3 regions of the Lysinibacillus sp. RC46 genome follow, and region 1 is predicted to be linked to each of the others. Evidence: predicted binding sites of a transcription regulator. Region 1 holds the regulator's gene; each other region holds the start of a gene.
What was found. The regulator Rex, encoded in region 1, represses fermentation and respiration genes when NADH is low (regulators of the CRP and FNR family bind a similar motif). The targets are predictions, from matches to a motif close to TTGTGAAATATTTCACAA.
Positions count from the first base shown of each region.

Region 2: a site for Rex is predicted at 7,016-7,033, ahead of qoxA (cytochrome aa3 quinol oxidase subunit II). Genes of this name have one in related genera too.
Region 3: a site for Rex is predicted at 1,924-1,941, ahead of yeiL (transcriptional regulator YeiL). Genes of this name have one in related genera too.

Region 1 covers NZ_JBGCCF010000044.1:25,480-36,052, forward strand. The annotation lists gene groL (chaperonin GroEL) at 1-1,560, opposite strand, end outside; gene groES (co-chaperone GroES) at 1,700-1,984, opposite strand; gene ABH966_RS24855 (CPBP family intramembrane glutamic endopeptidase) at 2,159-2,923, shown strand; gene tatC (twin-arginine translocase subunit TatC) at 3,017-3,838, opposite strand; gene ABH966_RS24865 (twin-arginine translocase TatA/TatE family subunit) at 3,857-4,042, opposite strand; gene ABH966_RS24870 (redox-sensing transcriptional repressor Rex) at 4,297-4,932, opposite strand; gene ABH966_RS24875 (ABC transporter ATP-binding protein) at 5,162-7,105, shown strand; gene tsaD (tRNA (adenosine(37)-N6)-threonylcarbamoyltransferase complex transferase subunit TsaD) at 7,608-8,624, opposite strand; gene rimI (ribosomal protein S18-alanine N-acetyltransferase) at 8,624-9,076, opposite strand; gene tsaB (tRNA (adenosine(37)-N6)-threonylcarbamoyltransferase complex dimerization subunit type 1 TsaB) at 9,069-9,776, opposite strand; gene tsaE (tRNA (adenosine(37)-N6)-threonylcarbamoyltransferase complex ATPase subunit type 1 TsaE) at 9,773-10,222, opposite strand; gene ABH966_RS24900 (hypothetical protein) at 10,542-10,573, opposite strand, start outside.
Region 2 covers NZ_JBGCCF010000009.1:154,313-164,885, forward strand. The annotation lists gene ABH966_RS10805 (pyridoxamine kinase) at 1-633, opposite strand, end outside; gene ABH966_RS10810 (ECF transporter S component) at 825-1,376, shown strand; gene ABH966_RS10815 (hypothetical protein) at 1,783-2,100, shown strand; gene ABH966_RS10820 (cell wall hydrolase) at 2,304-2,744, shown strand; gene ABH966_RS10825 (helix-turn-helix domain-containing protein) at 2,884-3,417, opposite strand; partial or broken gene ABH966_RS10830 (hypothetical protein) at 3,487-4,017, opposite strand; gene deoC (deoxyribose-phosphate aldolase) at 4,078-4,722, opposite strand; gene pdxR (MocR-like pyridoxine biosynthesis transcription factor PdxR) at 5,301-6,731, opposite strand; gene qoxA (cytochrome aa3 quinol oxidase subunit II) at 7,149-7,988, shown strand; gene qoxB (cytochrome aa3 quinol oxidase subunit I) at 8,111-10,057, shown strand; gene qoxC (cytochrome aa3 quinol oxidase subunit III) at 10,057-10,573, shown strand, end outside.
Region 3 covers NZ_JBGCCF010000004.1:192,339-202,911, reverse strand. The annotation lists gene ABH966_RS05785 (oxalate decarboxylase family bicupin) at 1-663, shown strand, start outside; gene ABH966_RS05780 (MFS transporter) at 713-1,864, opposite strand; gene yeiL (transcriptional regulator YeiL) at 1,966-2,628, shown strand; gene ABH966_RS05770 (hypothetical protein) at 2,635-2,925, opposite strand; gene ABH966_RS05765 (diaminopimelate dehydrogenase) at 3,286-4,266, shown strand; gene ABH966_RS05760 (hypothetical protein) at 4,740-5,450, shown strand; gene ABH966_RS05755 (hypothetical protein) at 5,929-6,144, shown strand; gene ABH966_RS05750 (GrpB family protein) at 6,481-6,984, shown strand; gene ABH966_RS05745 (BTAD domain-containing putative transcriptional regulator) at 7,095-10,283, shown strand; gene ABH966_RS05740 (alpha/beta fold hydrolase) at 10,529-10,573, shown strand, end outside.

The DNA of each region.
Region 1 (10,573 bases):
TACAACTGCTTCTGTTGTTAAGAATAGAGCTGCGACAGATGCTGCGTTTTGTAGAGCTGAGCGAGTTACTTTCGCTGGATCTACTACGCCCGCTTCCATCATGTTTACCCATTCGCCAGTTGCAGCGTTGAAGCCAACACCGATTTCTTCGCGTTTTAGACGATCCACGATAATTGAGCCTTCAAGACCAGCGTTGTTTGCGATTTGACGAACTGGCTCTTCTAAAGCACGTAGAACAATTTTTACACCAGTTGCTACGTCGCCTTCTTCTGCATCTGCAACGTTTTCAACTGCTGCATATACGTTAAGAAGTGCCGTACCACCACCTGATACGATACCTTCTTCAACTGCTGCACGAGTTGAGTTAAGAGCGTCTTCAATGCGTAGTTTACGTTCTTTTAGTTCTGTTTCTGTTGCAGCGCCAACTTTGATTACTGCTACACCACCTGCTAATTTTGCAAGGCGTTCTTGTAATTTTTCTTTATCGAATTCTGAAGTTGTTTCAGCAAGCTGAGCACGGATTTGACCAATACGGCCTTCGATTGCATCTGCACCGCCAACACCTTCTACGATTGTTGTGTTGTCTTTTGTAACAACAACTTTCGCAGCGCGACCAAGTGATGTAATATCAGCTGATTTAAGGTCTAAGCCTAGTTCTTCTGTAATTACTTGACCACCTGATAAAATTGCGATATCTTCAAGCATTGCTTTACGACGGTCACCAAATCCTGGAGCTTTAACCGCTACAGCATTGAATGTACCACGAAGTTTGTTCACTACAAGTGTTGCAAGAGCTTCACCTTCAACATCTTCAGCGATGATTAATAGTGGACGACCTTGTTGTACCACTTGTTCTAATAATGGTAATACTTCTTGGATGTTTGTAATTTTTTTATCAGTAATTAAAATGTATGGGTTATCTAATACCGCTTCCATTTTATCTGTATCTGTTACCATGTAGTGTGATGCATAGCCACGGTCGAATTGCATACCTTCAACTACATCAAGTTCAGTTGTGAAGCCTTTAGACTCTTCAATTGTAATAACACCATCGTTACCCACACGTTCCATTGCTTCTGCAATTAATTGCCCTACTTCATCATCAGCAGCAGAGATTGCCGCAACTTGTGCGATTTCTTCTTTGTTGCTTACTGGGCGAGAAATAGCGTGTAATTCTGTAAGGGCTGCTGCAACTGCTTTGTCGATCCCTTTACGAATGCCTACAGGGTTTGCACCAGCTGTTACGTTTTTCAAGCCTTCACGAATAATTGCTTGCGCTAATACTGTTGCAGTTGTTGTACCGTCACCAGCGATTTCGTTTGTTTTAGAAGCAACTTCTGCTACTAATTTTGCCCCCATGTTTTCGTACGGGTTTTCTAGTTCGATTTCTTTCGCAATTGTTACACCATCATTTGTAATAAGTGGTGAACCGAATTTTTTTTCTAAAACTACGTTACGACCTTTAGGCCCTAGAGTAATTTTTACTGCGTTTGCTAATTTATCTACACCTTGTAGCATTAATGAACGAGCGTCTTCTGAGAATTTAATATCTTTTGCCATTTGAATTTACCCTCCTGAAATGGAATATTCGTTAAGCTTCATCAATATATTTATAAAAATTTCGCCATACTGTCATTGCCATCTATTTTTTTGTTTATCTATGACAATCACTAAAGGCATTTACTTTAAAAGTATTAACTTATTCAATAATTGCAAGAATATCGCTTTCGCGTAAAATTAGGTATTCATTACTTTCATATTTAACTTCTGTACCAGAGTATTTTGAGAAAATAATGCGGTCGTCAACTTTTACGTCAAGCTCTACACGTTGCCCGTTCTCTAAAATACGACCCGTCCCAACTGCTACAACTTTACCTTCTTGCGGTTTTTCTTTTGCAGAGTCTGGCAGTACAATACCGAATGCAGATTTTTCTTCTACCTCGATTAGTTCGATTACAATACGATCTCCTAGTGGTCTTAACAAGTGAAACAACCTCCTATTAATTAATTATATACTTGAAAGTTTATTAGCACTCTATCTAGTCGAGTGCTAATACAATTATTATGATAATCAATCACACTTTTTTTTGCAAGTCAGAACTTCGAAAAATTTTGTTTTCTTTCCATATTCCTCTACAATAGAAAGGTAGCATAATGAATGGAAAGGATTTTGACTGTGAACAATTCTCAAAAAATAACTAAACATAAAAAAACAGCCCTTTATGTTTTACTGATCTATATCCTCATGCAAATATCAGGGATATTACTGGCAAAACCGTTTCACAAGATGGTCATGAGTACAACCGGTTTGCCTAGTGAGCAAGCTGCTCCGCTTACTCAAGGCTGGTATATCGCACTTAGCTTTGCCATTGCGTTAATTCTAAGCTTAATCCTAACATCTCGCGATAAAGCTTTTTGGAATATTTATAAAGGAAAGAAAGAAACTATACCACTGTCAATTATGTGGGGAATTATCGGTTTCTTCTTAGTTTTCTTCGGCCAAATGATTGGCGCAGCTATCGAAATGGCTGTATTCGGTATCCAAGGTGGATCGGAAAACACAGCTGATATTGTAGCTATTGCAAAAGGCGCTCCTATTGCGATATTAGCGATTGTCGTGTTTGGGCCAATATTAGAAGAATTCGTTTTCCGTCGTGTTATTTTCGGATCGCTTGTCCAAACAACGAATTTCTGGATAGCCGGTATAATAAGCGCCATTTTCTTTGCCCTTATTCATTTCGACTTCACACATATCTTGCTTTATACAATTTGCGGATTGATTTTTGCCTTCTTATATCACAAAACAAAACGCATTTGGACGTCCATTATCGCCCACGTTATGCTAAATGGTTTTGTGACGCTTGTACAATTGTATGCAGAACCATTGCAAAAGTTTCTTGAAGAACTAGAAAAAATGCAATAAAAATCAGTGGGAGTTTTTCTTCCCACTGATTTTTATTTAAAGTTAAGCTGACGAAAAAGCTCGATGCTACTAATTAGCATCGAGCTTCTATTATTATTGATTCAATTCTTCGATTTGACGTCTCTGCTGTTCAAGCGCCTCTTCAATCTGGCGTTTTTGCTCAGCCTCTTGTTCTTCCTTCATTCGCATTTCCTCTGATTTTAAGTATTTCTTATAGCCAATACGAGAAATCATAATGCTAATTTCATAAAGAACAAACAACGGTACTGAAACCATTAAGTGCGAAGCTAATTCAGGCGGTGCGATTAAAGCAGCACATACAAATAAACCAAAGTATGAGTACTTACGAATACGAATTAGTAACTCAGGAGATAAAATCCCAATACGCGAAAAGAACAGGACTACAATCGGCAATTGGAAAAGGAAACCAAAAGGTATTGTAAGTTTAAATAAAAACGAAAAATATTCATGTATTCCAATCGTTTGCTGAATTTCTAATTCATTTGATAAATTCATCATAAACTTTATGACGTAAGGGAATAGTAAAAAGTATGAAAAAGATAGCCCTGCTAAAAACAATATAAACGAATACGGTATATAGCTTAAGGTTGCTTTTCGTTCTACGTCCCTTAATCCTGGACTAATAAAAGCCCATAATTGATACATCAATACCGGAGAAGATAGGATAAATGCTATTAAAAAAACGACTTGGATATAAATTGCAAGTGGTGTTACTACATCAAATGCATGAAGCTCAATATTATAATTCGCCCCAGTAGATTGAAGGTATTTAACAAGCGGCTTCGCAACAAAAAAACCGCCAGCCATAGCGAGAACAAAGAAAACGGCAACAATGAAAAGCCGTTTTCTTAATTCTTCTATATGCTCAATGACAGTTAGATCTCTTGGATTCATTCCACAAACATCCTAACTTTACTTATCTAATTCTTTCTTTTTCTTGTCATCATCATCTTCGTCAGCTAATCCTCTAGTAGCATTTTTGAATTCACGTAATGTTGAACCAAATGCTTTACCAAGCTCTGGTAACTTCTTAGGACCAAAAATTAGTAATGCGACAATTCCGATAATAATGAGGCTCATAGGACCAATACCACCCATTAAAGCCACCTCCTCTTTATATCCATCATTTTAACGCATATTTCGCCATTTTGCTAACTAATAATATGTGAAAGTTTTTCGTCACTCTCTCATTTTATCTCATACTTTTATTGACAGAAACTGTGAGCTATACTAATTATTCCTTGGCATAATTGCTGCTGTCGCTTCGCTTTCGCGCAGAAAACATTTGCTGCTGTCGCTTCGCTTTCGGTACAAAAGACATTCGCTGAAAGAAATTAAATTATGTACGATTATCACTCTTCCTGATTACGAATTAAATAAATGAGTGCCTGCAATTCTACTGACAAATCGATTGTTAAAAGTTGCATTTTATCTGGTACAGTAATACGCTCTGGCGTAAAGTTTAAAATTCCTTTTGCGTTCATCGCCGCTAATCTATCAGCCATTTTCTGTGCAGAGCGTGGTGAAACTGTTAAAATTGCAAGCTCCGCTCCATATTCCGCATACTTTTCTTCCAATAAATCTGGATGAAAAACAGGAATATTACTAATCATCTTCCCTTCCTTTGGGGCCTTTGAGTCAAATGCCACAACGATATGAGTATTGTGATTTTTTTGAAAATTATATTTTAATAAAGCACTACCTAAATTCCCTACACCAACTAACGCTACTTTTGTCGCTTCATGTTGATCGAGCGTTTGACTAAAAAATTCCAAGAGATGTTGCACATCATAGCCATATCCCTTTTTCCCAAGAGCACCAAAATAAGAAAAATCACGGCGAATAGTTGCAGAATCAATTTTCATCGCTTCACTCAGTTCCTTCGACGAAATACGTTCCATGCCTTCTTGTGCAAAGTTTTGGATAAATCGATAGTAAAGAGGAAGTCTTTTCGTAGTGGCTTGTGGAATTTTTAATTCTTGTTTCAAACTCTTTCCTCCTTATAGAGTATCAAATCTATTTATGATACACACTTAATTAACTATTTCTAAGTTTATAATATTTACTGGAGGATTTCCCTTTAGTTAATGGCGCTTTTACGCCACTAACTAAAGAGAAATCGTCTCAATCTTACATGACAGCTTGGAATAAGTAAAGCATCGACATTGCAAGGCAATCGCTCATCTATTACACTAAGGAAGAATTGAGGTGTCAAGAATGATTGTTTTACAGGTCAATCAACTATATAAATCCTTCCTTGCAGATGAAATTTTAAGTGGCGTAAAATTAGAGGTTCAACATCGTGATCGTGTTGCATTAGTAGGTCGTAACGGTGCTGGTAAGTCTACTTTACTTAAAATAATTGCTGGTCAACTGTCATATGACTCTGGCGATATTATTATCCCTAAAGGTATACAAATTGGATATTTGGAGCAGCATGCTGGTTTAAACTCAACATTGTCGATTTGGGATGAAATGATGACAATTTTTGAGCCGCTTATTACCCAAGAACGAGCAATCCGATCATTAGAACAACAAATGGCCGACCCTGCTGTTTATGAAAACCCTACTTTATATGCAAAAATAATGTCTGAATACGATCATTTGCAGCATAATTTTAAGGATGCAGGTGGCTATCAATATGAATCTGATACACGTTCTGTGCTTCATGGCATGCAGTTCTATCCTAATGATTACGAAAAGCCAATTAGCTCACTATCAGGAGGACAACGAACTCGGTTAGCGCTTGCTAAGCTTTTGTTAAGTAAACCTGACCTATTAATACTCGATGAACCTACTAACCATTTAGATATTGAAACCCTCTCTTGGTTGGAATCATATTTAAAAGGCTATGAAGGGGCTATTCTAATTGTTTCCCATGACCGCTACTTCTTAGACCAAGTTGTGTCTATTATCTACGAAGTCTCTCGTCATCGCGTCACAAAATATACAGGCAATTATAGTGCCTATTTAGATGAAAAAGCTAAAAATTATGAGCGTGATTTGAAGCAATATGAACGTCAACAAGATGAGAAAGCCAAGCTTGAGGAATTTATTCAAAAAAACATTGCTCGTGCTTCTACTACTAAAATGGCACAAAGTCGTCGTAAAATGCTTGAACGAACAGAATGGATGGAATCCCCTGATGGTGATGAAAAATCAGCAAGCTTCGGTTTTACAATTGAGCGCCAAAGTGGTAATGATGTATTGTCTGTTGATGACTTAGCGATAGGTTATGGTGATAAGAAAATATCAAGCGGCATTACATTACGCACTTTCCGAGAAGACCGTATTGCACTTGTTGGACCTAATGGTGTTGGTAAATCAACTTTATTAAAAACCATAGTCAAAGATTTACTACCACTCTCTGGAGAGATTCGCTATGGTACAAATGTTCAAATTGGTTATTATGACCAAGAGCAGGCCAAGCTATCGAGCAATAAAAGTGTGCTAAAAGAGCTATGGGATGAATGGCCTTTAATGAATGAAAAAGATATTCGCACAGTGCTAGGCCGTTTCTTATTCAGTGGAGATGATGTAGATAAAATCGTGTCATCATTATCTGGTGGAGAAAAGGCTAGACTTGCATTAGCTAAATTGATGATGCAAAAGGCAAATTTCTTAATTCTCGATGAGCCTACCAATCACTTAGACTTAGATAGTAAAGAGATACTGGAAAACGCACTGATCGATTATCCTGGAACGCTCTTATTTGTATCGCATGACCGATATTTCATCAATCGAATTACTACTAAAGTAATCGAACTATCCGGCGATGGTTCCTTTGAGTACTTAGGTGACTATGATTATTATCTTGAAAAGAAACAAGAACTATTAGAAATTGCACAAATGAAGGCTGCTGCTCAACCGCAAGTACACGCTGATGTACCTGAAAAGATCTCTACCTCTAAAATTGATAAAGAGGCTAAAAAACGGGAGCGCCAAATTAGACGCACGCTTGAGGAACTAGAGGGAAAAATGCAGCAAGTAAATCTTGAAATAGCTCGCTTAGAAGAAGCTCTTTGCCATCCCGAGATTTTCACAGACCACGAAAAAATCACACAACTTCAAGAGGAATTATCAACTGCTAAGGAACAGTATGAGTTATTCGAAATGGAATGGCTTGAGCTAAGTGAAGAACTTGAAAATATTATTGTATAACATACCTCTTGAGATGGGATAAAACTTGTAAAGCCATGTGCCTTGTCGCATGGCTTTTTACTTTACTCGCGTTGATTTTTCATATATATTGGTCAAGTGCTATTTTTCGACAAAAAATGCCCACAACTTTATACACACTTTAAATCTAGTAATACCAACATATCAACAGACTTATCCACATTGTCCACAATTCAAAAATATTTTATTCACATCATTTTGTACAAAATAGGCTACTATATATTGAATAATCACAAGTTATGCACAAGTTATCAACACTTTGTGCATAAGTACGGATGTTCGCTGTTTTATTTCTACCTTACCTGTGGATAATTTTCTGAAAAATTTGTCAACTGATCGGATTCAAATTTTCTTATAGACACTGTTTTCTCAACAATTTTTTCACAAAAGCAAAAGAGGTATTTTAGAATCAAATCTAAAACACCTCTTTTTCTATAATCAATTATGCCTCAGCATAATTACGTCCGAAATCGCCTGAAAGAAGTTATACCCAGGATTTTAACTCCATTCCAGGACGACCGTTCATTGATAAATTGCCTCGAATACCCGCTTCAAACATAGGTGTTGCTGCTGCCCCTATCATGGCGGCATTATCTGTACACAGCTTTAATGGCGGCACGAAAAATGGTATATTTTCTTCAGCAAATACCATCTCAAGTGATGTACGCAAACCCTTATTTGCCGCTACACCACCCGCTGCAATAACCTGTTTCACTTTATATTCGCGAGCTGCCCGTAATGTTTTCGCTGTTAATACTTCAACTACGCTATCCTGGAACCCTTTGGCAACGGCAGTCGGACAAATTTCTTCACCGCGTTGGTCCATATTATGCTTATAATTAATAACCGCTGATTTCAAGCCGCTAAAACTAAAATCATAAGAATCTTCCTCTAACCACACTCTTGGGAAGGATACAGCCTCATCTCCCTCATGTGCTAATTTATCAATTCGTGGACCACCTGGATATGGTAAGTTTAAAACACGCGCAACCTTATCATAAGCTTCACCAGCTGCATCATCTCTCGTCTCACCGATGACTTCAAAAGAGCCATGTTCTTTCATATAAACTAACTCTGTATGGCCACCTGATACAACAAGTGCTAACAATGGGAATTCCATTGGCTGCACGAGTGCATTAGCATATATATGTCCAGCTATATGATGTACACCTACAATCGGTAAATTATTAGCAAATGCAAAGGCCTTTGCGGCATTAATCCCAATTAATAGTGCACCTACAAGACCAGGACCCTCTGTAACTGCCACAGCATCTAAATCAGCCGGCTTCATATTTGCCTGCGCTAATGCTTCTTCTATAACTACTGTAATTTGCTCAACATGATGACGAGATGCAATTTCAGGTACAACCCCACCAAATCGTTTATGACTTTCTATTTGAGATGCAACTACATTTGAAACAATTTCAGAACCATTTCGAATAATCGCCGCTGCTGTTTCATCACAGCTCGATTCTATTGCTAATATCATTCGATCTTCCATCATAAATTCACCCACATGACAAGGGCATCCTCCCCGTTATCTGTATAATAGCCTTTACGTATACCGCCATCTTGGAAATCAAGCTTTCGATAAAGATTTTGGGCAACTGTATTTGTTACTCGTACCTCTAAACTCATGACTTCCATAGTATGCTCCCTAGCAATACGCATTGCCTCTCGCATTAATCCTTCACCAATGCCGCGACCACGAGCAGCCTCTATAACGGCAACGTTCGTAATTTGCGCTGCGTCTATAACCATCCACATTCCACAAAAACCGATAATGTTATTATATTCATCTATAGCTAGCACATAATGTGCATACTGATTTTCATGCACTTCATAATAAAAAGAATCTAACGTCCATGGTGTAGGAAATGTAGCAAGCTCAATTTCATACACTACTGGGACATCTTCAGATACCATTTTACGATATGTTACATTACTACTCATGCGCCTTCTCCTTTTGTTCCTTCAGCCAATTCGCCTCCGCCTCGGCAATACGTTTATATTGCGGGACAAAATGATGAACTGCATCCACACTTGGTAGCTCCAGTTTCGTCGCTAATCGAATTGTTTCACTTGCCCTTGGTAAGTCATTACTAAATGGTGTACGCTGCGCATAATCACCTAGTACCTCTACGATTTTATGCCAAAAAACATCTACATCGGCTCCAACAAATAAAACCGGTGCCTCTAAAGCCTGTAAACGCTCTAACAAGCCATCTATATGATCGTGATAATCTTCAATAATTGTTTCAAGCTCACAACCTTTATAAACGGCCGTATAGACATTACCTCTTCGCGCATCAAAAATAGGACAAATAAACCCATCATATAGTGCTGCATTTGCGGCCAATGACTTTAAGCTAGATATTCCAACTAAAGGCTTTTTCAATGTCCATGCTAATGTTTTAGCAAGCGTCACACCTATTCGTACACCGGTATAAGAACCAGGTCCTTCTGATACAGCAATCGCATCCAACTCGCTTGGCTTTATGCCAGCCTTTTCTAGCACTTCTTCAATGGCTGGCATAGCACCTGCTGAATGCGTTAATTTTATATTTTGTACAATCTCCGCGATCACTTTCCCATCTTTTATTACAGCAATAGAAAGTGGTGCATTCGCTGTTTCAATCCCTAACCAAATCATTTCATTAGCTCCTCACATAATGCCTCATATCGCATTCCAAGTGGTGTTAATACAAATCGTCGTTGATTTTCTCCGATTCGGTAAATTTCTATTCCAAGACGCTCCTGAGGTAAATCCTGTTCAATCAAATGAGCCCACTCGACAACTGACACCGCATCACCATAAAATAGTTCGTCCCATCCAAGATCCTCATCGCTTTCTGCTAAACGATAAACATCTAAATGATTAAATGGTAAACGCCCCTCATATTGCTTTACAATCGTAAATGTCGGGCTATTGACTGTTCTCGTCACGCCAAGCCCCTTCGCTAATGCTTTCGTAAATGTCGTCTTACCAGCGCCCAAATCACCCTCTAATGTAATTGTATCCTGGGCTTCTAGTAAGCTTGCTAGCTTCAACGCAAAATTCTCAGTATCATCAAGTGAATTCATTATTTTTTCATACATCATCTCTTTTTCCTCTCCTAGCTCCATTACTACTAGTTTACCGAAACAAGCGTAAATGTTCAAAACATCCAATGGATTTCAAAAAAACAATTACACCTTGGCGTAATTGTTGCAGCTTGTCGACAAAAAATTATAATTTATTGTGTATTAAATAAAGAGATTTTCACTCCAAGCTGATGTCCATCATGGGGTGAGTCCTAAAACTTATGCAAACTAGCATTCGTCATTAGCCTGAAACAATTAAGCCTGGGCTAAATTGTCGGTGGCGATACTAATCTATGTGCCAAATAAAAATAAAACACGCTTATAAAAAACGTGCTTATTTTTTATGCTCCTTTACCTCACTAACCT
Region 2 (10,573 bases), on a different contig from region 1:
AAATGAACGATGTGCATCGATATACATATTGCCTACATAGCGCTTATTCGCATCTGCTGGCGGCGGATTCAAACCGGTAATAATAACGTTCGCTCTAGTTTCCTGCTGCAGCTGATGGCCCGCTTCCTCTAACGCCTGCAGATAATCTGAATCATTTTGATAGCTTTGTAGCTTCTCGTATGACAAACCCGTAAGCAAACAGCATTCTGTAATATTAGGCGTAATAATGTCAGCACACTTCACTAGCGCTTTCATACGATCAAGCAACTCGCCTGTATACATTTTATACACCTCGCCCAAATCGCCCATTACCGGATCGACAAGCAGCTTCGTTTTACTTGAGTGAAACACATTTAAAAATCGAAAAATGTTATCAATTTGCTCTTTCCCTGTCACAAAGCCTGTGTGTATGCCATCAAAGGTCGCACCAAGCTTGCTCCACTCATACACAAAATAATCCATCTTTGACGTTAAATCCTCACAATAAAAACTCGAATACCCTGTTTGCGCCGTTAAAATCGCAGTTGGTAGTGGCACCGCCTGAACACCCATCACTGACAGCACAGGCATCGCAGCCGTTAACGAGCACTTCCCAAAGGATGACATATCTTGAATTACAGCAACTTTTTTCATCATACTCTCCACCTAACTAATCCTGCATGTATTCTCTTCATCGTATCATAATTAGATAGATGCGAAAATGCACTCCCTTATAGAAAAACAAACTGACCTTTAATATTTTTATCAAATTGGCACTTTTATGATAGTCAGTCCTTTGCTAAAGTAAAAATTATTAAAAAATTCATCCTAGCGAGGACATGCAAATGCAAAATATACAAAGTCAACCCTATACAAAACCACGTACGAAAACATTTGATTTAGTCATTACTTCAATCCTTGCAGCACTTGTTTTCGTCGCGACAATGTTCATTAATATAAAGCTACCATTCGGGCAAGGTGGACTTATTCACTTAGGGACATCCATGCTTTTGATCGCGTCGATTTTATTTGGTCCTAAAAAGGGAGCACTTGCTGGAGCAATCGGAATGGGCTTATTCGATATCGTAGGTGGCTGGTTAATTTGGGCGCCAACCACAATAATCTCCCGCGCATTACAAGGCGCCATCGTTGGGAAAATCGCTTGGTCTAAAGGTCATAGAGGCGACAATATTGGGTTAAACATTTTCGCAGCAGCTGTTTCAATGCCTGTGATGATGGCAGTCTACTATATCGGGCAAGCGATTATGTTCAAAAGCTGGGTTGCCCCTTTAGCATCCATTCCAGGAGACGTAATCCAAAACGTTGTCGGTTTAATTATCGCTATTCCTGTATGTATCGTGATGAAAAAAACACCGTATTTTAAAAAGAATTTTTAACTTCTTTCAAAAGAAGTTAAAGCCTCTGGCGGATGTCACGGAATCGGAAAGGAGTTCTTAAAGGATGTTAGCCTAAAATCATCGCATCCATGCGATAACGGCTAACTGACCTGCATCGGTAAAAACGCCACGTCCTGTGGCATTACCGAAATGACCGACATCGTGTCGGCCCTCACGCAGGCCTTAGCACAAAGCCGATTCCGGACGCAATTATGCCGAGGCATAATTGATTACTACAAAATAAACACGCCATCTTGTTGTTTTGCTGACAGCATAGATGACGTGTTTTTTGGTTGGCGTTTCGTTTAAAATTTCAAGTCGCAATAATGGAGGATTTTTTCCATACTATATCTTTAGGGCGAAAATGCCACGAGTAAAATTGAATTAACCTAAGGAGTGGTTAGGAATGAACGGAGATGCTATCGTTTGGATCGTTCTATTACTATCTATTGTAGTTTGTGATTATTTAGCAGCCTATTTATACAAAAATAAGAAGATCCCTATATGGGCTTCTGCAATTGGCATGGCGGTTTTAATCCCAGTAATAGTCGGAAGCTTTGTGTATTTAGGGGTCAGTTATGCTAAAGCCTTTGAACCAGATAACACAAGAGAAGGGATTGCTTTTGCAGGAGGATTTATAGCGGTGATCATTGCATTAAATGCAATAATTATGTTCGTTATAGGAGTTATTTTAAATATTTATACATTCGTTAAAAAGCATTAAAACAATCATGTGTTATAAAGCATAACTGCTTGTACTTGGCGTTTTCAATATAGAATGCTCAAAATCTAAAGCTAAATTAAAGGGAATTGTTAGCTCACTTTCACAAAAGTATTTCGAAATGACTTTTCAACCTTTTCTGAATGAATAAATTTGATTTTCAATAATGAAGGTTTTTTTTCATACTATATGGTGGAGGTGAAAAAATGCCAAGAGTAAAATATATAAATTCTGACGTTGACTTAGTGGCAAGGATGATGAGAGCAGAAGCTGTAGGTGAAGGAAATCAAGGAATGCTATATGTTGGCAATGTCATTGTGAATCGTGTTATAGCAGAGTGTCCAGACTTTAAAGATTTAAGAACCATTAATGATGTCATTTATCAGGTACAGGGAGGAAATTATTCTTTTGAAGCTGTTCAAAAAGGTAATATGTTTTACCAAAGAGCGCGACCTAATGAAAAAAGATTAGCAAAATTGACTCTGGATTATTGGCGAGATCATCCAGCGAAATACGCACTTTGGTATTTCAATCCATACGCACCATGTCCTCCAACATGGTACGGTCAACCTTTTACTGGTCAATTTAAAAATCATTGCTTCTATGAACCAGCACCTGATACATGTGAAAGTGTTTATCAAGGATAGGTAGCTATTTTCCTTTTTTGTTACAGTTTTTCTGTTGAGCCTTTTACAGTCTCAAAATATTAAAGTCTATAAATAAAAAAAAGACATTCTACCCAAGTAGTTTGTCTTTTTTGTATCAATATTTTTTTGTAGATATTATTTAAAAATCTACCACGCCATTCTTGTGCTTTAGTTCAAATATTGTTTGTGATTTAATTTTATTTGTATTTTTCAGGTATGCGTTCTCCATTTCTAAACGCTCAATTTTTGCTTGTAATGTTTCAAGAGAGCCTTCAGCTTCTCTTACATTTTTGGATTGCTTCTTATTGGTTTCTTTTTTCTTGGGAGAACGTCCCCTTTTCTTTGGCTCTAGAGCTGTTAGTCCTTGTGTTTTTAATAGCTTTGTCCACTGATATATTGTACTCGGAGAAGATATATTAAATTTACTTGCTGTTTCTAGAAAAGAAGCACCTGTTTCGTTCATAAAGTTTAGTACGTCTAGTTTAAACTGAACAGGATACGTTGTATAACTTTTTTCAAAACCTTTAATCCCTTGAGCCTTAAATAATTTTACCCATGTGATAATTTGATTTTGATTTGAACCAATACTTTCTGCAATCTCTTTATAAGTCTCTGTTCCATTTAAATAACGATTCACTGCGTTTAATTTTATTTCAACTGTAAATTTAGACATATAAACACCCCATTAATGTTAGTTAAGACACATATTTACGGGTCATATCAAAATAAGAAATTTTCTTTCTTATTGCATTCTCTTTTTATTTCTCGTCATTTCCCATTTTTTAATGGCCAACACGGAACCAAAGAAAAATACCGTGGCAACCAATATACCTACCGGAAGACTAGTCACAATGTCTGCAGGTAATACAAAAGTAAGCAGAGGGAAAGCATACACAGCTGGTAAACGGATGCCAACGATATGCAACAAAATAAACATTAGCAACATAGCTAAAATCGTAATGAGTATCCAAGAATTAATATTCAAATACAAAAGCGTTCCTACAGTTGTTGATATGTACAGTAGCAATACTTGCTTAAACGCCATTTTGCTACTGTACATTGGTTTTTGAAGCACTTCATACACGGCGACAAGGATGACCGCAAGCTGCTCATAACCAACAATCGTGACTGAATCAATCCAAACCAAATTGAGGAATATAAAAACCAACATATACTTATACTGAATTGGCACTTTCTTTACCAATCCCTTATTTAATCCAAATAGGAGAACACCACGCATTAAGAGGAGCGTGAAAATGAAAACCGCTATAATAATTCGACCTCTCCATAGCTTAGTTGCAAAGAATTTTGCAACCTTGGAGACGATTGCTAACTATAAATCTAATATTCTTACAGCAGAACTAGTGCCTATTCTAGATGCACCAGCATCAACCATTAATTTTATATCATCGATGTTACGTACTCCGCCCGATGCTTTGACCCCAACATTTGGTCCAACTGCTTTTCTCATGATCGCAACATCTTCAACAGTTGCTCCGTGCAGAGAACAACCTGTGGAAGTTTTAAGATAGTCCGCACCCGCTTTTACAGATATTTCGCAAGCACGTACTTTTTCTTCATCCGTTAATAGACATGCCTCTATAATAACTTTTACTAGGGCCTTTCCTTTTGCAGCGTTTACAACTCTACTAATTTCTTTTTCAACTAGCATATTGTTTTTATTTTTTAATGCCCCGATATTAATCACTACATCTATTTCCGTAGCCCCGTTACCAATTGCATTTAGAGTCTCAAATACTTTCGTCTCAGTAGTGCTCGCACCTAAAGGAAATCCTATAACTGTGCAAATATTAACATCTGTTTCACGTAAAAGATCTGCAGATAAGCTTACCCAAGCAGGATTCACGCATACAGACGCAAAGTAAAATTGTTTTGCCTCTTGGCATAAATTAATTATTTCTTTTTCGGTAGTACAAGGTGAAAGTAATGTGTGGTCTATTAATTTTGGATAGTCCATAAATATATCAACTCCATCTTCAAGATATGTTTAGTGAAATTAGGTGATCTGCGTTTTTTTTACCTCAAGAGCTTTTTATGATAGACCAAGAGGATTTTCATTTAATGCTACTTTTTTCAAGCCTAATCCATTTGTTTTCATTTCTAAAACCATTATGTGAAAAGATAATTGTGAATTGTGAATCATTCCACATATTTAATTTATAAACCATTTATTTTAGCCTATATGGATGTTAAATTACCCATGTCTCTTATAATAAAGGGTTTATCATTTTTTTGACCATCCAGTACATTTGTTTTTTACCCATCCATTTATAATTAAAAAAAGAGACAAAACTGGTCAAATCCTAAAAAAAAGCGAGAAATCAATTTTAGAAACATTGATTTCTCGCGCTTTTCTGATGTGAAATTTTCATAGTGTTAAAAAATAAAATGGTTAAGGTTCGCACCAAAATTATCTGTTGCTGTCACTTCTTTAGCACTACGTAAATCAATCCCTCGTTTTGCCAGAGGGTCATACTTAACTGACACCTAAATTTCATTAGTTTTTCAATAAAAAGAATCAAAATAGTTTAAAGTTTAAAGCGAATGAAGTGCTTCTGCAAACCTTTTGATTCCTTCTTCAATTGATTTTTCATCTTCCCTTGAGAAAGTAAAACGCACAAAATTCTTTTTAGACCCAATTGTAGAACCGGGGACATAAATTACTCCTCTTTTAATGGATGTCTCAAGTAATTGGACTTCATTAAAGTCTTTTAATATTTTACACCAGATATGAATCCCCCCTTGAGGAACAAAAAATTCCACCTCATCCTTTAAATAATGAGTAAGACTTTTAACAATTTGATTTCTTCTTTTTTCTAATTCCACAACTAATTTATTCATATGAGATTGGAAATTTTCTGATTCTAAAAAATCATTAGCAATCCATTGTGTAAAGCTTGAATGACCAAAGTCTATTTGCTGTTTTGCATCGGATAATCTTTCTATTACTGATTTGGGCCCTATAATCCAGCCAATTCTTAGTCCTGAGGCAACAATTTTGGACAATGAGCTAATGTATAAAACATTTCCGTTAACATCCATTGATTTAAGTGTAGGGATTTTTCTCCCTGTAAAAGCTGTTAAACTATATGGATCGTCTTCTACTACTGGGATTCCTAGTTCGGAGGATATGTCTAAAATATCTCGTCTTTTCTTTTCATTCATGACAGAACCTGTAGGGTTTTGAAAATCAGGATTTAAAAAAATCATTCTAATTCGATGTTTTTTATATAATGAGCGTAAATCTTCTGGTTTTATGCCATCCTTGTCCACAGATAAATAATGTATTTGAATGCCTGCTGTTTTGAAAATTTGAAGATTATAACTGTATGAAGGCTCTTCTAGCGCAACTGCATCTCCTGGTTTTAACAAACACTGCACGATTAAATGTATGGCTTGTTGTGCACCAGATGTAATGAGAATGGAAGCGGGATCGGTTTCTATTTGACGATACTGTCTCATATGTTTCGTTATTGTTTCTCTAAATATCTCATTCCCTTGTGGATGATCATATCCTAAGCTCCCAATAAAAGAACGGGTAAAAGTAATCTCCCTTAAATAATCCAACGGGAAAAGATCCTCTGACAATTCTCCACTAGCTAAATTGATTAGTTTATGTTCAACCGCTTCTTTTCTTATTCTCTGCGTTACAGGTTGATTAGGTAAAAAAGGCCCCGCTTCAATATATCTATTCCAACTAGGAATGCGTTTATTTGTAATTCCCCAGATGTCTTTACTGATTGTTGTACCGCTTCCTCTATTTCTTTCAATCAGTCCATTGGATTCCAACTCATCATATGCACTTACAACAGTGCTTCTGTTTATATTAAATTCTTTAGCTAAAAACCTTTCAGACGGTAAGGATTTATCAGCCGGAAATGTGCCATCTGCTATCCCTTTTTCAATATATTCGGCAAGTTGTTTATATATAGCTTTCTTTGATTCTCGATCTGGTTTCCAATCCATAAAAACTCTCTCCTTAAAATTCCTAATTGTTCCTATCCCAAAAAATGGGGGTTCAATAGAATTATCCTGTATTCTCTTTTATCAAACTGCAATAACTTCCTCTAATCTTTTCGATTAAAAAGAATTATTTTAAATAAATCACACTCATAATAAACCACCCATTTAACCTTTAATTTAACCATCCACTTTGTTTATCAAACCACTTCTTGCATTTTAAAAGCTTGATATAATCCCTTTTTTCACAAAAAAATTATATCAAAATATTTTTTTCATTTGAGAACGTTTTGTGATAGATTTCATATTTTCTTGCCTTTCGATTTTTATGCAACTAATATGAAACTCGAATTGTGAATCAAATTCCGCACAAACCCTTATTAGCCTTTAAAACATACAAGAATAATTGAAAGGGGTTTGTCTATGAAAAAGATGTGGATCAGTTTCATTAGCTTTTTCACTATTGCCACTATATTAACAGGGTGTGAACCGTTGTTAGTATTGGATCCAAAAGGGCCTCAGGGTCAAGTACAAGCTAAAGATATAATGCTATCGATTTGGATTATGTCCGTTATCCTTATCGTTGTGTATGTCATCTTAGCTTATATGTTATTTAGATTTCGCGCGTCTAAACAAAGCGCAAACTATAAACCTCCCTACATTAAAGGAAGTACACTAGTTGAAATAATTTGTGTTGGTATACCTGTATTGATCGTTATATTCCTATCAATTGTTTCAGTTCAAAGTAACAATAAGGTTGAATCAACACCTGCAGAATATAAGGACAAAGAACCTCTTGTCATTTATGCTGCAACATCTAACTGGAAATGGCACTTTAGCTATCCAGCAGAAAACATTGAAACAGTTAACTATCTGTATATTCCTGTTGACCGTCCAATTGAGTTTAAACTCTACTCTTACGGACCTATTACAAGTTTCTGGATTCCGCAGCTTGGGGGGCAAAAATATGCAATGTCAGATATGGTGAATACATTGCATTTAGGTGCTAACACACCAGGTGAATATATGGGACGAAACGCAAGTTTTAGTGGTAAAGGATTTGCTGAAAATACTTTTAGAGTCGAAGCAGTACATCAGGAAGAATTTGATAGCTGGGTAAAGGACATTAAAAATACTTCTCCAGAAATAACGGAAGAAAAATTTGATAATTTACTAAAGCCAGGTCATGTGGATGAAGCTTCGTTTAATGGGACTCACTTAACATTTTATCCGGCACCAGACAGTGAACATGGTGAACATTAACACAGGTTTCTAATTCATTAGAATAGTGTTCATTCAAACACCACTAATTCTTATGATGAATCATTTAATTATTAAAATTCCACTATTTTACTATAGAACTCTTGAAAGGAGTATTAATCGTTATGGAATTCTTTGAACGATTTGCTATACCTCATCCAAGTGCTGCGATTTACGGATCAATGGTTGCCATTGCACTAACGATTATAGCAATCATTGTCGGATTAACTTTTTTTAAAAAATGGGGCTATTTATGGCGTGAATGGTTAACGACAGTTGATCATAAGCGAATTGGGATTATGTATTTAATCTCTGCATTACTAATGCTTTTCCGCGGTGGAGCAGATGCGATTATGATTCGTGCTCAACTAGCTGTACCTGATAATAAATTACTTGATGCTCAGCACTATAATGAAGTATTCACTACTCATGGGACTGTGATGATCATCTTTATGGCAATGCCCTTCATTATGGCATTTATGAACTTCGTTGTACCATTACAAATCGGGGCTCGTGACGTAGCTTTCCCAAGGTTAAACGCATTAAGTTTTTGGTTATTCTTTATGGGGGCAATGCTCCTAAACATTTCCTTTGTCATTGGTGGTTCACCTGATTCAGGTTGGACAAATTACTTCCCTCTAGCGAATAACGATTATAGCCAATCAGTAGGTACTAACTATTATTTATTCGCTCTACAAATTTCTGGATTGGGCACATTAATGACTGGTATTAACATGATCGCAACGATTCTTAAAATGCGAGCACCTGGTATGACATTAATGAAAATGCCAATGTTTACATGGTCTGCTTTAGTAGCTAATGTTATTATCGTTTTCGCTTTTCCTGTATTAACAGTAGCACTTGCTATGGGGACTATGGACCGCTTATTTGGAACTAACTTCTTCTCAACAACAAGTGGTGGTATGGATATGCTTTGGGCCAATTTCTTCTGGGTCTGGGGACATCCTGAAGTATATATTCTAGTGTTACCAGCGTTCGGTATTTACAGTGAAATTATCTCCACCTTTTCTAAGAGAAACCTTTATGGATATAAATCTATGGTTGGCTCAATGGTGATTATCTCCTTCCTATCATTTTTAGTATGGACGCACCATTTCTTTACGATGGGACAAGGAGCTTTAACAAACAGTGTCTTCTCTATTACAACAATGGCGATAGCCGTTCCAACAGGAGTTAAGCTTTTCAACTGGTTATTTACACTTTGGAAAGGAAAAATCGAATTCACGACTCCAATGCTCTATTCATTACTATTTATCCCCACTTTTACAATTGGTGGAGTAACCGGAGTTATGCTCGGAATGTCAGCTGCTGACTATCAATATCATAATACGATGTTTCTAGTGGCTCATTTCCATATGGTTATTATTCCTGGTGTTGTATTCGGTATGTTAGCCGGTTTACATTACTATTGGCCAAAAATGTTTGGCTTTATATTAAATGAAAAAATCGGAAAATTGACAGCTTGGATTATCGCTATTAGTACGCTTGTGGCGTTTATGCCAATGTTCTTCTCAGGTCTCGATGGACAAGCACGTCGTATGTACACATACACTGAAGAAACTGGTTTTGGCATATGGAATATGATTTCGTTTGTAGGTGCAATTGGCCTAGCAATTGGATTTGCCTTAATCGCCTATAACGTTTACTACAGTATTCGTTACGCATCAAGAGATATTGGCTCAGATCCATGGGATTCACGTTCACTAGAGTGGGCTACGCCAAATCCTGTACCTCATTATAACTTTGCTATTTTACCGCATGTTAACTCTACTGAAGCTTTCTGGGATTCAAAGTATAATAATCATGTTTTATTCCCAGATAAATATGAAGAAATTCATATGCCAAATAACAGCGGTGTCCCATTTATATTAAGCTGTATTTTCTTTGCTTGGGGCTTTTCTTTTGTATTCGGAATGTGGATTCCAACGATCATCACTACCATTGGGATATTTATATGTATGGCTTTACGTTCTTTAGAAAAAGATCACGGACATTACGTATCTGTAGAAGAAGTAATAAAAACAGAAACGCAATTGCGAGGTGCTAAATAATGAAGATTGATAAAACACTTCCACTCGAATATAGTACACAACAGAATCAATTAAACATTCTCGGTTTTTGGATTTTCCTAGGCGCCGAAATTATGCTTTTTGGAACGCTCTTTGCAGGTTACTTCGTTTTATTTAATCGTGTTGGTAACGGTCCAACTGGGGCAGAGATTTTCGAACTCGCGCCTGTCCTATTTGAAACATTTATACTCCTAACAAGTAGCTTTACGATCGGGTTAGGAATACATGCCATGCGACATGAAAACAAGAAGGCCATGATTACATTCTTCGTGATCACACTACTTCTTGGTCTAGCATTTATAGGTTTTGAAGTTGCTGAGTTTGCTCACTACATTCATATTGGTGCAGGACTACAAACAAGTGCTTTCACAGCTATATTACTAACAACACTAGGAACTCATGGAGGTCACGTAACATTCGGTGTATTCTGGGGATTCCTTATTGTCCTACAACTAATAAAACGTGGACTGACTCCACAAACAGCTAATAAAGCTTTTA
Region 3 (10,573 bases), on a different contig from region 1:
GATTGGTTTGCTCATACTCCTAAAGATGTGCTGTCCTCCAATTTTGGTGTTCCAATAAGCGCTTTTAATCATATCCCGAAAGAACAGGTCTATATTTTTCAAGATAAGGTTCCAGGACCTCTAGACACACAAAAAGTACAATCCCCATATGGTACAGTCCCTCAAACTTTCAAACATAGCCTGCTTGCCCAGACCCCTATAAAAACTCCAGGTGGAAGTGTCAGAATTGTGGATTCAACAAACTTTCCTATTTCTAAAAATATCGCAGCAGCACTTGTCGAAATTAAGCCTGGTGCTATGAGAGAGCTGCATTGGCACCCAAATAATGATGAATGGCAATATTACCTCCAAGGAAAAGGGCGTATGACAGTGTTTACAGCAAATGGTGTGGCTAGAACATTCGATTATCGTGCAGGAGATGTGGGATACGTGCCATTTGCAAATGGTCACTACATTGAGAATACCGGTACGGAGACATTATGGTTCCTTGAAATGTTTAAAAGTGATAGATTCCAGGATGTTTCGTTAAATCAATGGATGGCCCTTACTCCATCTGAGCTAGTACAAAGCAATTTAAACATTGGTCCTGAACTTCTTAATGTGTTAAGAAAGGAAAAGTGGCCGGTTGTAAAATATCCTGGATTTTCTTATTACCCAAGATGAGCGTATAGAAAAGCAGGTAGGAAAGAGCCTCTTTCCCACCTGCTTGTTTTTAATATTGAAATTTATTTCTAGTAGCAAGTAGTATACCGATTGCTGGAACAGTACAAATAAGCATTGCTGCAAATGATAGTCCAGGCGAAATCTCGTATAAATAGCCACCTAAAAATGTAAGGATCGCTGTACTTAATCCCATTGCTAATGCAGAATAAAGGCCTTGTGCATTCGGAATTTGCTCCTTCGGCAATGTTTTTGTTAAATAGCCGATGAAAGCGAAATGCGCGAGAGCAAATGATAATGCATGTAATGTTTGAGAAGCGATAAATACCCATACATTCGGGAATAGGTAAATGAGTAGCCAACGTAATGATGAACCACTCGCTGCTAAAAGTAATAAAGAAGATGAGCGCCATTTTTTAAATAGTGTATCAGCCTTCATAAAGTATAAGATTTCGCAAATTACGGCGATGTTAATAATCATCCCCATGTAGAATGGATCAACATGTAAATCACCTAAATATATATAGCCGTAGCTGTAATAAGAAGCATGTGCGCCTTGCAACAGAATAACAACTAATAAAACAATAGGGAAGCCTTTAATTGTCCATAATGTTTTCATCGACAATGATTTTGCGCGTTGTTCTTTTGTCGGTACAACGAGTAACTCTTTTGGTGTAGCCATTTGTTGCATCAACAGCATACCGATCAGGCCGACCACCATACTCCAAAAGATAATGTTATTGCCAAAAGCACCTGTTAGCATACTAATGATTAATACTGCAATGACAAAGCCAAGGGAACCATAGGAGCGGCTTTTACCATAGTGTACATTTCCATGCTGTACGAGCGTTGCCGCACTACTTTCAACGGCAGGTAGCAGTGCTGGATAGAAAACGCTAAATAAAAGGGTAACAATAAGAAGCGAGATAAAGCTCGTGCTTAGTAAGTAAAATAAAGTTGTGATTAGGGCACCTATTGCTAGAATACTAACGAGTCGTTTTTTGTGCACATATTTTGCAAGCATCGGGAAGAAAAATAGATTTGAAGTTGCTCGTGCTAAAAGACCGCAGCCCATTATGACGCTAGCCTGTGAGACAGTAAGATGTTTGGCATCTACAAGCCAACCAGTCCAGTAAGGTAAGAAAATACCCCATGTAAAGAAAAATGCAAAGAAATTTTGAGAAAGCCATCGTTGATTGTTCATAAATTTTCCGTACCTCCAATTTAACTATGTTGAATAATAGCACGTTCATCGGTACAATAATGTGAGATATCTCACATTTTTCAAGAGGAGAGAGTGAAAAAATGCATATACTGACAGCTGAGGAACGTTCATACTATCTCGATAAATATCCAATTGATGATTTTTTCTCATTTGATATAAATCCATTTCTGGAGGTATGTAAGTTTGACAAAGGCGAATGGATTTTTCAAGAAGGGTCATTTCCGGATACGCTATACTACATGATTGAAGGGAAAGCGAAAATATATATGACGCATAAAAACGGCAAGGTCTCACTTATCGAATACCCAGAGCCACCGCGTTTTATGGGTGAAATTGAGTTGCTTAATGAGGCGAGATATACGAAGGGGATTCAGACAGTAACCGAGACGATTTGTTTTTCGATTACGCAGTCCTGCAAAGAAAAGTTACTCACGGATGTACTATTTTTACGTAAACTTTGTGTGTTTTTAGGGGAAAAGTCGACCAAAATGACGTCAAAATATACACAAAATCAAGCGTATCCACTTGAAAATCGACTTGCTGCCTTTATCCAATTATCGTCAGATCAAGGTATCTATAAAGAAAAGCATACGGAAATCTGTGAATATTTAGGGGTTTCCTATCGGCATTTATTATATGTACTGGCGCAATTCTGTGAAGAAAAAATTTTAGAAAAGAGAAAGAATGGCTATCACATTGTGAATGAAAAGCGACTTTCCGAATTGGCACAGGAGATACAGTGAGGGATACTACAGCTTATTGTATTCACTTTTTTTAATCAACCAGCGTGCAATCTCCTTGCCGCTATGGTAGAAGTTAATCTCATCGACTCGTTGGTTTTGTACGGAGATATTTAGGGTTTCGTCTATAACGCCAAAAGGTATAACCCTTATACATTGGTGTTTGTTAGGTGAAAATCTTTTGCGCTTTGCCTTAGCTTCCATGTGAGCTTTAGCAGATTTTTGTGCATTTTGGAATGGACAAGCAAGTAATTCTCCTTGTTCCAATGTTGTGCTTGGTGAATAACAATTACTTTTCATTCAACATGCCCCCTTTGTCGTTAGTGTTATTGTACAAGATATGCGGTCGGAATAGTCTTCATTTACAATGCTTTAACGAAAACTTAAAGTTTTGTCAGTCAATTATGTCTTGGCATAATTGCGTCTGGAGGCTATAACTTCTTTAAGAGGACGTTTGTACATACTCTGAAAGAAGTTGCATTAGTAAAATGTAACCGTATTCATGCCATTAACGAATAGAAATCATAGAAAACTTGTATAATTCCAAGAGAAAAACACGTACTCAAACTATTGTGAATTTTCCTGACAAAACGTATTATTGTAATTAGATTTAACGTGAAAGGTTTCACAGAGTCACGTAATCGTGAGGAGGAATTTTTAATGAGTGCAATTCGAGTAGGTATTGTAGGTTATGGAAATTTAGGGCGCGGAGTAGAGTATGCTATCTCGCAAAATCCAGATATGGAATTAGTAGCGGTATTCACACGTCGCGATCCTTCAACTGTAAAAATTGCAAGTAATGCAAGTGTATATTTAGTAGATGATGCTGAAAAATTTCAAAATGACATTGATGTAATGATTTTATGTGGTGGCTCAGCAACAGATTTACCTGAGCAAGGACCACACTTTGCACAATGGTTTAATACAATTGATAGCTTTGATACGCATGCGAAAATTCCTGAGTTTTTCGAGGCAGTCGATGCAGCAGCTCAAAAATCTGGAAAAGTATCAGTCATTTCAGTTGGCTGGGATCCAGGTTTGTTCTCATTAAATCGTATACTTGGGGAGGCAGTTCTACCAGTGGGCACAACTTATACTTTCTGGGGAGACGGTTTAAGTCAAGGACACTCAGATGCTATCCGTCGCATCGAAGGTGTTAAAAATGCAGTACAATACACATTACCAATTAAAGAGGCTGTAGACCGTGTTCGTAACGGTGAAAATCCTGAGCTGACAACGCGTGAAAAACATGCACGTGAATGCTGGGTTGTTCTTGAGGAAGGTACAGATGCTACAAAAGTTGAGCAAGAAATTGTGACGATGCCGAACTATTTTGATGAGTATGATACTACAGTAAACTTTATTTCTGAAGAGGAATTTAAAGCAAACCACACTGGCATGCCTCACGGTGGATTCGTAATTCGTAGTGGTGAAAGCGGCGCTAACGAAAAACAAATTCTTGAATTCTCATTAAAGCTTGAAAGTAATCCAAACTTCACTTCTAGTGTTCTAGTAGCTTTTGCACGTGCAGCTCATCGCTTAAATCAAGCAGGAGACAAAGGTGCAAAAACAGTATTCGATATCCCATTCGGTCTGTTATCCCCAAAATCAGCTGCTGAATTACGTAAAGAACTTTTATAATATACTTATTCAAAATCCCGATTATCATATTATTTGATAATCGGGATTTTTTTAGCAAGTCTAATCCCAAGCACGTCAATATGTATAGCGTAGCCATGGTGTAAACAATACAAAGTTGACCCACAATATATCGGACAACAAATTACTTGAGGTCCAATCATGACAGGAAGTACATTCGATTCTACACCGGGTGGTAAAGGGAACTTGGACTACAAAGCGAAAACTCCTCTCATGATTTTTCTTAGCAACAGTTGCGATACTTGAGTTTTTGTTTAAATAAGACAAATTATTGTTATTTGGTAATAAATTATAATTTATGGTTAAATAAAACTATTTTGACCCGATATACTATGTGGTTCGTATTTAATTTCTATTAATATAGGCTGAAATTAAATATATTACGGTGCTGGTATAAATGTATTACCAACGAAAGCTTTCTTAACTAAATTGGAATAAACGATGAGGTGAATGAAGTGCAAATTATTCTTCTGTATGAAGCTGCAGTTAGGGAGTACCATAGACAAGAGGCGCTTAGCAATCCTAACCTTGTAAAGGGGCAACCACTTGGCGGAAAAAATGAAATTGAAGTTGAACGTGATGGTAAAGCATATACACTCACTCTATCTGATGAAGTAAAGTATTTAAAAGCTATGACAGAGAAAGAAATCGCAAAGATGGACATGCGATCGGTAAATCCTGATCCTTCCGATATTTTTTCGTATCGTCCACAGGATCAGTGGCTTATTTTTAGTCAATATTTGAGTGACACGGGCTTTTTTACGGGCAAAGAATCACACACAATTGACGACATAGAAAATATGCTGGTAGACATAACGGACGGTCTAGATAATTTGGATATATCCCAGATGAAAGGAAGGGATATTAAAGTAGGACGGACGCCAATTACACAAGAATTAAGTTCTACAGAAGCACAGTTGGAACTTGCTGCTTCAACAGCTGCTTTAAAATTTTTTAGTGAAAAGTATTTAACAGGTGATATGAAACAGGGCTTCGATGACTTAATCGATCAATATGTTAAACATAATGAAAGCCGTGTGATAAATCATGCTTCTCAAGAAGAAAAGTTTTATAGAGGACGTGCGAAAGTATTTGAGATGCGAGGTATGGATACTTCATCTTTAAGTGCTGAACTTGAGACTCCCACCCCTAAAGGGACAAGCTGACTAATGTCAGTGGGATTCCTGAGTAACTATGCGTTCGCAGTCCATTTCTGTTTTGAACAGTTCTCAAGATTGGGGTATCCCATTACCCCTCCCTATCCAGTGCATATAGCAGATAGGGCTACACTACTGTTACCATAGCGTATAGTTGGTTTCGTCCGATGTGTTTTAGCGTCTTTTTCGTGACGACACATATTGTTTTACCGATAGCATGAATTAGGCTATCGAACCTTATACAATATCCAATTTTCAATGAACGAGCGTGTTTTATAGACTTTTACTAGCCTATAGATGAAGTATAACACCTTTTCAGACAATTAAGGTAGCAATAGTTACCTCTTGTCTGACCTCACTTTCACCCCATGGCTAAAAACGGGCTACACCCTGCATAGGCTTTCTCGTTCGGAAAATCTGTAAGAGAGATCTATCCATTACTAATAAACTAGGTAAAATAAATTATACAGTAGCAGAAATTACTGAAATGATAGAGAGCTATAAAGAAAAATTTAACACTCTCAAAAATAAACCAGAGGTTGATGCCTTGATGTCTCAAATACAAAAGCAATATTTGAAGTTTGCGACAAAAGGAATCTCTCCATATGACAAAGACGATGAAGCTGCTAAGGGCTTTATCCAAGATAAATCAGAAAAAACCTTTATTCATATTGCAGATTATTGGAAAAGATTATTGGAATAGGATGAAACTATTTTTCGATATTGATAAAAATACTTAGGTAGAGAAGGATTACCTTTTTATAAAAACAAAACATAAATTTTCTGGTTCAGAATCCATTTTGATCATTTTTCAAAATGGATTCTTTTAACATTGAGGAGATAAATGGTCTAAGCGCTTGCGAATAATCTAGATGAAATATTTCATATTGGCGATAAGGTAAAAGTGGGCTATGATGGTAAAATAAAGGATAAAGTACCAATTGGAATTGCTACACTTACTATAGAATTAATTTAGGAATATCTACTAAAGTAGTTGTACCAATCTAACGTTGCTACTTTGTAATTGGGGGAGTTTTATATGGAAAAAGTAAATTTTTTCAAAAGTGAACTATTTCATGAAAATGCTGAGAAAACTTTTTTGATACACAAAAATAAAATTACAGATATAATACCGAAGGCTGATATCCAGCATGTCGGTAGTTCAGCAATTCCTAATAGCATTACTAAGGGTGATTTAGACATCCAAGTACGTGTTAGTGCTGAACAATTTTCGAAAGCAGTAGAGCTTCTATCTAATTTATATGAAAGAAATGATGAAAGTGTCAAAACAGATACATTTAGGGCATTTAAAGATGATACAACTAATCCTCCTTTAGGAGTTCAATTAACTGTAATTGATTCTGAGTTTGATTTCTTTTGGAAATTTAGAGAAGTTTTATTGGCAAATAATAAATATCGAGATGCATATGATAAATTGAAGAAAGAATACGAAGCCAAATCGATGGATGCCTATAGGGAAGCTAAAGATATCTTTTTCCAAAGACTCATGGAAACTCCTGAGTTTAAGAAATATGATAAGTAATTTTTGAATGGAACAACTCTACGTATGGTGATTGGCCTATAATTTAAAAGATTTTAAGCTTTGAAGACTTTTAACCTTACATAACCAGTTGAATGGGGAGGTTATCACATATGACTACAGACATTATTATTCAATCTAAGTGTATTCCACCGAGTCCTTCCAATCATTGTATTAGTAGAGCTTTATTAATGAGAACATTAAAAAAAAGCCTAGACCATACTTGTACACTTATTCATAGTGGAGCAGGGTATGGCAAAACAACAATCCTTACACAATTTCTACATGCACAATCAAGCAAATTTTCCTGGTATAGTGTGTCGGAGGAAGATGATAATATATTGCCGTTTTTAAGACATTTATTTTATAGTATCACACGTATTGTTCCGAGCTTCGGTCAAGAATTTGATGCATGGAATCAATTATCCCGTTTTCCGAAAATAGAGGAACTAAATCGTTGGTTTAAGCTGTTTGTCAACAGTTTATGTGAAATCGAAGGGCCGATTCTAATTGTTATTGACGACTACCATCTTGTTGATCATGAATTTCATATTAATTATGTGATGGAAAAAATAATTGAGTTTTCACCACCGAATGTTCATTTTATTATCGCCTCTAGAACGTTGCCGAATTGGGATATTACGAGAAGATTAAAGCTACAAAAGAAATTACTCGTTATTGCAGAAGGAGAATTAGCATTTTCTTCAGAGGAAATCGCTGTTTTTTTCGAGGATTATGTAGCAGTGCATTTAACAGATGAAGAAATATCTAAGGTTTTAGAAATTACAGAGGGCTGGGCAATTAGTATTTCTTTATTAGCTGAGCAATGGAACAATGAATCGTTAGCGCATTGGCTAAATATTTCTACAAATGATCTTTTCACCTATTTATCGGAGGAAGTTTATCTTAAGATGTCAGCATTCGAGCAAGAGGCTATACTAAAACTGGCGATTTTTCCCACATTTTCTGAGGAGTTTATCACACAATTTTATAGTTCGGAAATAGCAGAGGCGTTAAAACTGTTTATACAGCGACATTTATTTATTCAACCGATCACAACGGATGGTTTATATCGTTTTCATGCATTGTTCATTCGTTTTTTAGAGCTAAAATGGCGACAAAATGCTTCGCAATATATTGCATTACATAAACAAGCAGCATTGTATTATGTAAAAGAGAAAAATATACAAGCTGTTCTTCATCATGCATTTAAAACGAATGATCAGGATTTTAGTGGTGAGTTATTACAAAATCATGCCGAAAGTCTAGTCCGTGCAGGGCAATTTGAGTGGCTATTAGAAAAAATAAATCGATTTACAGCTGATGAAAAATCGGAATATTACAAATTATATTATTTTGAAGGTGAGTGCCACCGTTATCGTGCTTATTATGAAAGAGCGAAGCAGTCCTATGAACATTGTGCAAACATCGCAAAAAATAAGAATGATTATCTCTTTATGACGAAAGCCCAAGCAGGTTTAGCACATATTTATCTCGATACAATCCAGCCGGCATTGGCAGAGCCGCATTTAAAAAGAGCGTTAGAGTTAGCGGATCATACGCCGTTAAACGAAGAGGAACTTCTCGAATTGCAACGTCAGTATGCAGAAAATTTGGTGAATTTAGGGAAGGCGAAAGGCGCACAAATTTTTATAGGTGAGGTTGCTTTGACAGAGGATGTGCTACAAAGAGCAAATGTTGATGTTCGCATATTGTTAAGAACAGGGCAGCTACTAGAAGCAAAGGAATTGCTGACGCAGAGATTGGAATTACCACCACAGCTTGTCGCGACACATAGAGAGAGTGAGCTATTGGCATCATTTGTCTATGCGTTATTAGGGCTAGGGAAGGATGCTTGGTATGCCGCTCAGCATGGGATTCGTAGGGGATTACGTGAAAAATCGGTTTTTATTGAGGCTGTTGGCTATATTCGCAAAGCACATGCATTACTATTAATAGATTTTCCTGATTATCAAGGAGCCTGCAATGCTTATGAAAAAGCCCTTACATTGTTGAATACCATTAATATTTCTCGCGTAAAGGCCGAGCCGTACATGGGACTTGCAATTGTCAAACATGCGCAAGGAGATATTATCTCTGCTAAAAAATATGTAGCGCTCGGATTACGGGAAACGGAGCAAGTACAAGATGCATGGATGACCGCTCTTATATTAACCGCTGAGGTTAAAATTATTATTTCTCAACAGGAATTTGAACGGGCGAGGCAATTATTAATGAAGGCACAGCGATTATTCCAGGACTGTGGCGATCACAATGGAGAGATGCATGTACTTTTCTTTCAATCTGTCATTGCCTTTAAAGAAAATAATCCTCAACAATTCAATCATTATTTTCAGCAGTTTGCACAGCTATGTATTACAAATGGTTATGACTACTTTTTACAAAGGAAAACCATCCTCGGTCCACCGAATAGGATGATTTTTTATGAGCTTTTACAATTTAGTAGAAAGTGTGATGGGGAAAATGCTGCTATTTTAGCGATGCGTAGCTTTTTTCAAGTAGAGGATAATATTGTTTATCCGCATGAGGAAATACAGATGAACTTTTTAGGCAGTCTACATTTAATAAGAAAGCATCGAAAGCTTGAGGATAAAGAATGGCAACGTGATAAATCGAAGGAGCTCTTCGTCTATTTATATTGTCATCGCAACCGATTTACGCCAAAGGAAGAGATTGCACAGGCATTATGGCCAGAGCGAAATGTTGAATCGCTAGATCGAGATTTTAAAGTTGTATTGAATACGTTATTAAAAGTGCTTGAGCCAAGTAGAAACGCGCGTCAGGAAAGCTTTTTCATTCAGCGTAAAAATAATATGTACCAATTGCAGCAAATTCAATTTCTACAAATCGATGCCGAACGCTTTCTCTATTTTTATGAATTAGGGATGGAGGAGTTCGATCCACAATTGTCAAACGAATGGCTGCAGCTTGCTGAAACGAGCTATACGGATGTACTTTATGCTGAAAAAAAGCAGTTAGATTGGCTCATACAGGATCGAGAAAAGCTAGATTCAATGTATATTGAAGTACTGGAAAAATTAGCACAAAATGCGACGCGGCAACAAAATTATAAGCAAGCTATTTTTTATGCAGAAAGAATAATTCGTGAGGATCCTTTATGGGAAGAAGGCTATCGGTTGTTGATGTATAGTTACTATCAACTACAAAATCGTTCACTTGCATTAAAATGGTATGAAAAATGTGTGCAGCAATTAAAAAGTGAACTAAATACAACACCGATGGAATCGACGATGGTTGTTTATGATTTAATAATGGGCTAGTATATATTGGATAGTTGGTTATTTTGGGGATATTATCGTAACATGGGGTTGATTTCCGTTCCCACTGGCTGGGAGCGTCCGATGACCCGGGTTCGCAGTAGGGTATCATCAATGACGCTAATCTCGAAGGAGTCACCCAGTCTCCACTCCAATCAACCGGCACCTACAAGAAAAAGCCATAACAACTTTTGATGAACATTTATGTATTTTAATCAATAATTTTTATAATATTTGGAGGAACTACTATGTCATTTTGTAAGGTAAGTAAGGCGAATATTTACTATGAAATA